Regions from separate parts of the Paenibacillus sp. sgz302190 genome, predicted to be linked through region 2. Evidence: riboswitches for the same ligand, from Rfam matches in the RefSeq annotation. Region 2 holds a riboswitch; the other holds the start of a gene.
The links. A riboswitch is a leader RNA that binds a small molecule or an ion and turns the genes downstream of it on or off. The one in region 2 is predicted to bind thiamine pyrophosphate.

Region 1 (3,404 bases), on a different contig from region 2:
CGTGCCATACCCGGCTCGCGCAGCGGCGTATGATTTCATGGTCGTGCGTCACCATGACGATCGCAGTTCCCGTGCTGCGCAACTGCTCCAGCATCCCGAGCATGCGGAACGTATTGCGCGCGTCCAACCCGAACGTCGGCTCATCCAGCAGCACAACGCGCTGCCCCCGCACGAGAGCCGACGCCACGCTCAGCCTGCGCTTCTGCCCCATGGAAAGCTGGAACGGATGCCTGTCGCGAAGCCCGAGCAGGTCATACTGCTGCAGCAGCTTTTCCGTCAGACTTGGGGGCGCGTCCTCCAAGGAATAAGCGATTTCGTCCTCCACGGAGCCCGTCACGAACTGAAACTCGGGATTCTGGAACACGAAAGCTGCTTTGGCCGCGGCGTCCTCCACTTTTTTGCCCGTGGCCCCTGCGATCGAGCAGAGCCCTTTGGTCCGGATCAGGCGCATGATGGCCAGGAGCAGCGAGCTTTTGCCCGCTCCGTTGTGCCCGGCGACGGCGATCCATTCCGCGGCACGGACGGATAAGCGATCCACATGGATCTTGATTTCTCCGCCGCGGATACCCTGGAAATCCCGCATCTCCATGAGAACTTCCCCGTCATGCGGCTTGACCTGCGGCGGCCCCTCGTCCCATGCGGTCTCCGCACGACCCGCAGCATAGTCGTCCCACACTCCCGGGTACCAGATCCCGAACTCCCGGAGCTTCGGTTTGTACTCCGCAAACACCGCCTCCGGCTTGCCGTCGGCCAGCACCTCGCCGTCTGGGGAAAGCACAATGATGCGGTCGATCAGATCGAGAATGCCGCCGATTTTGTGCTCCACGATCAGGAGCGTTTTTCCCGGGCTTGCGGCCCGGATCGTCTCCCACACCTGGCGCGTGCCCTCCTCGTCCAGTAAAGCGGTCGGCTCATCCAGGAACAGCACTTCCGGCTCCAGCGCCAGCACGCTGGCGATTGCGAGCCGCTGCTTCATGCCCTGCGAAAGCTGTTGAATCGGCGTATGAATATCGTCCAGATGAAGGCCTACCTTTTCGAGATAGCGGCGGATCAGCGCAGGCATTTGTTCCCGCGGAACCTGCATATTTTCCAGCACGAAAGCAATCTCTTCATCGACGTACGGCATGCAAAACTGGGTGTCCGGATCTTGGAAAACGTATCCCCAGCGCTCGGGGACCCGGAGCTCTTCCGCTTTCATCGGAATCTCGACGATGCTTGGAACCATCCCGCTCAGCACCTGCAGCAGAGTTGACTTGCCGCAGCCGCTCGGACCGAGCAGCAGCACTTTTTCTCCGGGGCGGAATGAAAAGGAAACCCCCTTGAATAAAAGGGGGGCATCGTCTCCGGGATATTTCAATCGTAGGTCGGTAACGCCGACTGCTGCATTTTGGATCATAAGCTTTACCTCAATTGGTCGTAATCTTTTTGGGACGCCGGACGGATGGCGTTGAGAACGCCCGTGCGCTCGATAGCCGCCGCCAAATAATAGGAGAAGAAGCCGGAGATCAGGATGCTGCCGAGCAGACGGAAGCCGATGAACAGGCAGTAGTTCCAGAAAGTCAGAGACTCGATGTAGCCGTAATAGGCGTCTACGATCAAGGACAGCAGCGCCGATCCGATCGAAGCCAGCACAACCACGCCTACGTTCGCCTTCCGGTACAGGACGATAGCAAACACGATTTCGGCTCCGAGACCTTGAAGCAGCCCGTATACCAGCGTGGAAATTCCCCATTCGCCGCCGAAGAACGTTTCGATCGTAGCGGCAGCAACCTCGGCGAGAATCGCAACGCCCGGCTTGCGGATGATCAGGAACGCGAACGTGGCGGCGATAAACCACATCCCGTAGCTGAGCTGCTCCGCCTGAAGCCCTATGGGTTTGAGAATATCGTAAATAGGGCCCCAAATTCTGTAAATAACGCCGAATACCGCCGCAATGACGATGGTCACCAGGATATCGGTCAATTTTAAAGCTTTGGATGAAGATTGCGCATTCGCCATCTTGCCATCAACTCCCTTTTCAATGTTAATATGCATAAAATGAATGTCCGGCAAACACGAAAAAGCCCGCCGGGCATGCGGCAGGCATAAGTTCAGTGCAAGTTGAAGAAGCACACCATTCACTACGCTGGCATTACCCAGATCAGTTTGACGGTCAGCGGCATAAGGCCGCTATCTCAGCCTGACTTCATCAAGCACCCGTGTAGCTATTCATTTGGCTATACTTTATACGAAAAACACATTTTTCGCAAGGCTTTTTTTGCAGATTTGCCGCAGCATTTTTTTACAGCTTCGTTTTTATCGGACGGGCAGATTTACAAAGACCTACCGGAATGATTCACAAAAGATATGAATCCCCCGCCGACAGCGCCAAAAATCCGAACAGGGTTATCTTGATCCTGCGCGCATCACTCCAAGCGCAGATCGTGGAACTGCGCAACTGGGCAGGAAGCAACCGGGCAGAAAGCAGATTGGTACAGAGAAAACCTGCGAAAGTGCAGGTTTTTTCTGTAATAATCGTTTATTTTGGCGAAAAACCTGCAAAAGTGCAGGAATTTTCGCTGAAAGTGACTCGGGAGCCCATGTGTTCGGTGAAAAGCCTGCACTTTTGCAGGAATTGTTCGCGGCCAGCGATTACGGATGCAAATTCATGTATTTTTGCAGGTTTTCTTCGTGCAGCAGGCAGATGATGATAGCGATCGCCTCTGAACGCGAGGCTTTTTGGACAACCTGAAGACCGCCAAGCGAACTTGGCGGTCCTCTTCTCATATCGGCCGGCCGCTGTCACGCAGCGCAGCGCCGCGCTCCGGGAGCTGCCCGCGTATCAGCCAATGGCCTGCAGATGGCCGGCGTACTCCCGCAGGAGCCCGGTCTCGCGGTCCATTAATTCCTTGGTCTGCTCCAGAAACAGGGGCCAGCCCTCCTTTCTTCGCTGCAGTCCAAGTTTATACAGCTGCCAGAGGCGCTTTTTCCACAAGGTCTCCTCCTCTTCGAGCAGTGCCGGCCAATCCTTGTCTGACGCCGCAAATTCGCGGGGATACTGCTCGGCAAACTGCCTCGTGTATAGAAGCTGATGGAGGATGCCGCCGATTCTCAAGCAGTAGTAAACTTCCTGGCAGCGTTCCGTAAAGGAGCTATCATCTGCGGGCATGCTCTGCTGCAAATCGTCGAAAAGGGCCATGTAAGCCGAATGTCCGTGTTCGACGCCGGCTTTGAGCGCTTTTCCGGAAATAAACCGGCGGATTCGTTCAGCCGCGAGCCCGGTCACACTCTCCTTCCGTGAAGCATCGGTGGTGTGCAACCCGTCCATGAAGGCCGCACCATACACGCCTTGCAGCAGCTTTTGAAGAGGAGTCGGTCCGTTATAGGTGAGCACTGTCCCTCCGTCATCTAACAGAAAGGAATCG
Region 2 (3,404 bases):
TGCTTTTGAAGGATCGCATGATTCAGCTCCACGACGAGCATTTTACCGGTTAATTCAAAATGCTCCAGCAGCCCGCTCACCGTCGTTACCGTATCCGGCACCTCCACGGCCTGGCCGTTAATGTGCAGCTTCAATAGCGCTCAGCTCCTTTCTATTTTCCCGATGCGCGGCCCGCGGATCGAAGGCGTCCCGCCACTCGCGGCATCCGGCCACGTCCCCGGATTCCTCGTCCAAAACGATACCCGCCATGATCCTGCCGGTTAACGGACTTAACAAAATGCCGTTCCGGTAATGTCCCGCTGCGATAAAAAGCCCCTCATATTCCGGCACCTTGCCGATATAAGGCAGGCCATCCGCCGTCTGCGGCCGCAGCCCCGCCCACGCCTTCTCCCATTCGGCTTCGCCAATGCCGGGCATCAAGCGCTGCGCCCGCTCCAGCAGCAGGCTCAGTCCGTGGAGCGATACTTTGCGGTCGTAGCTGCCTGGGAGTACGGTCGCCCCGACGACCAAGCGGCCGCCCGCTTTGGGCACGATGTAGCAGCCGTGCGAGAACAGCGTTTTGACCAGCTGCGGCTTGTGCGTCAGGACGGAAAAGCATTCGCCTTTTACCGGATGCATTGGCAGCCGGACGCCAACGCCGGAGAGCAGCTGTCCGCTCCAAGTTCCCGCAGCGACGACGACCAGATCGGCGTGCAGCGGCCCGTCGCTCGTCATGACGCCGGCCGCCCGGCCCTTGTGGACGAGCAGCCCGAGCGTCTGGACGTACTCCCGCAGCCTCGTGCCGAGCGCCGCAGCCGCTTGCGCCAACGCTTGCGCGAGATGCGGCGCGTCCACCTGCCCGTCGTCCGGCAAATATAGCGCCCCGAGCGTGTCCGGGCTCAGTTCCGGCTCCAGCCGGACGGCATCGGCGGCGCTGAGCCACTCGGCCCGTTCGCCGGCGGCCTTTTGCAGCTGCGCCCGCGCCCGCAGCCCGCTGCGCTGCTCCTCCGTCAGCGCGACGTGCAGCAGCCCCTCGCGGATCAGGCCGATATCGATGCCCGTTATCGATTTCAGTTCTTCCGCCAGCTGCGGGAACATGCCGCGGCTCTGCCGGGACCATTGAAACAGCGGGCCGGTGTCTTCCATCTCGGACTGCGCTCCGAGCATCCCCGCTGCGGCGGAGGAAGCTTCCGCCCCCAGCCTGCCTCTCTCCAGCAGCGTCACCCGCTGCCCCCGCTTCGCCAGCTCGTAGGCAATCGAACAGCCGATCACGCCGCCGCCGACAATAATCACATCAGACTTGTCAGTGATGTTCACTTATCTCTCCTCCTCGCGCTTCAGTTTGCTTGCGTATGCCTGCACAGCCCGCAGCGGATCGGCCGCTTCCAAAATACCGCTCATCACGGCCACCCCGGCCGCTCCTGCGGCCAGCGCCGGCTCCACCCGCTGCGGCGTTATGCCGCCGATCGCGATGACCGGGACCGCCGTGCGCGCCGCGACTTCATGCAGCTGTTCCAGCCCTCTCGGGGCGGCTCCCGGCTTGGAATTCGTCGCGAAAATGTGCCCGTACATGACGTAGTCCGCCCCTTCCCGCTCTCTTCGCAGCGCTTCTTCGACGCTGTGCACCGAAAAACCGGCCCGGCCGACGCTCGCGGGGCTCGCCGCCCGAACCGACGGAAGCGGCGGCGAATCGCCCGGCAGATGAATGCCGCCAAGCAGGGCTTCCGCCGACAAGGAAGGATGTCCGTTCATGTACATCCGCGAGCAAGGCACCCCAGCCGCCATGATTTGGCGAATTCCCTGCAAAATTTCTTCAGCCGTCTTGTCTTTCTCCCTGATGTGAATGGCCGTCACGTACGGCCAAATCCGCGACGCGATGGAAGCCAGCTCGGCCCAATCCTGTTTTCCCGTCGATATGACATGAAGCTCGTTACCCGGCATCCGCTGATAGGCTCCTTTCCGATACAAACAAAAAAACCACTTTTCCGAAGAAAAGTGGTTATCGCTGGCGCCGCACTCCAAAAAAACATCAAATGCCGCATCTATTCGAAAGTCCGCTTTCCTCCGCTGGTATGACCCAGTTCAGGTTCAAAGGGTTCAGATCGCTCTGTCTCAGCCTTACGGCGCCCCTAGGGATTTGCTTTCAATGATTCAGTTGTTCAGTCGCTATCCATCATAACACGAAGAACGCGGATTGAAAATAGATCATTCGGATCCGGTCGATTTTATGGAAAATCTCGGCCCATTGCGATACTTGCTTTTAGCCCTGCAAAATTTCCTCGACAATTGCTTTAAGAGGAGTCAACGTGCCGATCAGGTTCTTCAGGTCATCCGAAGTTTTGGATGTCTCGCCTTCGGCAACCGCCTGGAAAATCCCCGCGAACAAGGCGGCTACAGGCTCTGGAAGCCCGCCTTGCAGCAGAATCGCCTTTTGCTCGTCGTATGAAACCGATTGATAGACAACCTGTTTGCCGGATACCTCTGAAATCACCTGCGCAAGCTCGCCAAAGCTCCACGTTTCACTTGCAGTCAGGTTATAGGACTTGTTCTCATGACCTTCCTGCGAAAGAACCACGGCACCGGCCAAGGCAAGATCGTTCCGAGTCGCCGTATTGACTCTTCCGTCGCCCGCATTCGTGACCAATGCTCCGAACTGTACCGCCGCGCCTACCGATTGAGGGGTAATGAACACGTCCGTATAGAGTGAATTGCGCAGGAACGTGTACGGGATATTTGCCGCGAGAATGAGTTTTTCCGTTGACACATGCGTCGGAGCAAGAGCCAATTTGGCTTGCTCGCCAAAGGCAAAGCCGTAGTACAAAATATGTCCTACCTTGGCTGTTTTAGCCGCTTCGACTACATTCGTGTGCTGAGCCATGCGCAGCGTTTCATCGTGAGCGTCGGGGCTCGGAATGAAGAGCAGCTTGGAGGCGCCGGCAAAAGCTTGTTCGAGCGAAGCCCGGTCGTTATAGTCTCCTTGACGCAATTCAACGCCGAGTTCGGCAAGCGCAGAAGCTTTCTCCACATTGCGGACGACCGCAACGATCTGATTCGCCGGCACTTTTTTATCCAAAAGATGACGAACAACAAGACCTCCCAATTGACCTGTAGCACCCGTAATTACAATAGACATGAACTCATCGTTCCTTTCGCTTCAAATTTAGAAAATAGTCAGCCGTTCGTTAAAACTTTCCGTTCGTATTTTTCCACTGATCCTTCGGCGGAATCGCCTCGATGATGTCCCAATGCTCGGCGATTTTACCGTTATCCAACCGGAAAAGGTCATAGACCGCAGTATCCGATCCGCTAAAGCTTGCTTCGCTTACAACCAAAACAAAATTGCCCTCTCCGATAAGCTTCCGCACTTTAAAAGAACCGGAAGCGCCCCCCTGCTTGGCCATTTCCTGGAACGCCTTCATCACTGT

Region 1: another riboswitch for thiamine pyrophosphate. It lies ahead of AC6RNO_RS07570 (ECF transporter S component); the one in region 2 lies ahead of AC6RNO_RS36035 (thiamine phosphate synthase).

What each region holds. Positions count from the first base shown of each region.
Region 1 is NZ_JBZYAO010000004.1:187,741-191,144, reverse strand. It holds gene AC6RNO_RS07575 (ATP-binding cassette domain-containing protein) at 1-1,396, opposite strand, end outside; gene AC6RNO_RS07570 (ECF transporter S component) at 1,402-1,998, opposite strand; TPP riboswitch at 2,101-2,210, opposite strand; gene AC6RNO_RS07565 (hypothetical protein) at 2,331-2,687, shown strand; gene AC6RNO_RS07560 (BtrH N-terminal domain-containing protein) at 2,822-3,404, opposite strand, start outside.
Region 2 is NZ_JBZYAO010000072.1:7,633-11,036, reverse strand. It holds gene thiS (sulfur carrier protein ThiS) at 1-134, opposite strand, end outside; gene thiO (glycine oxidase ThiO) at 118-1,296, opposite strand; gene AC6RNO_RS36035 (thiamine phosphate synthase) at 1,297-1,920, opposite strand; TPP riboswitch at 2,022-2,120, opposite strand; gene AC6RNO_RS36030 (NmrA family NAD(P)-binding protein) at 2,240-3,112, opposite strand; gene AC6RNO_RS36025 (stalk domain-containing protein) at 3,162-3,404, opposite strand, start outside.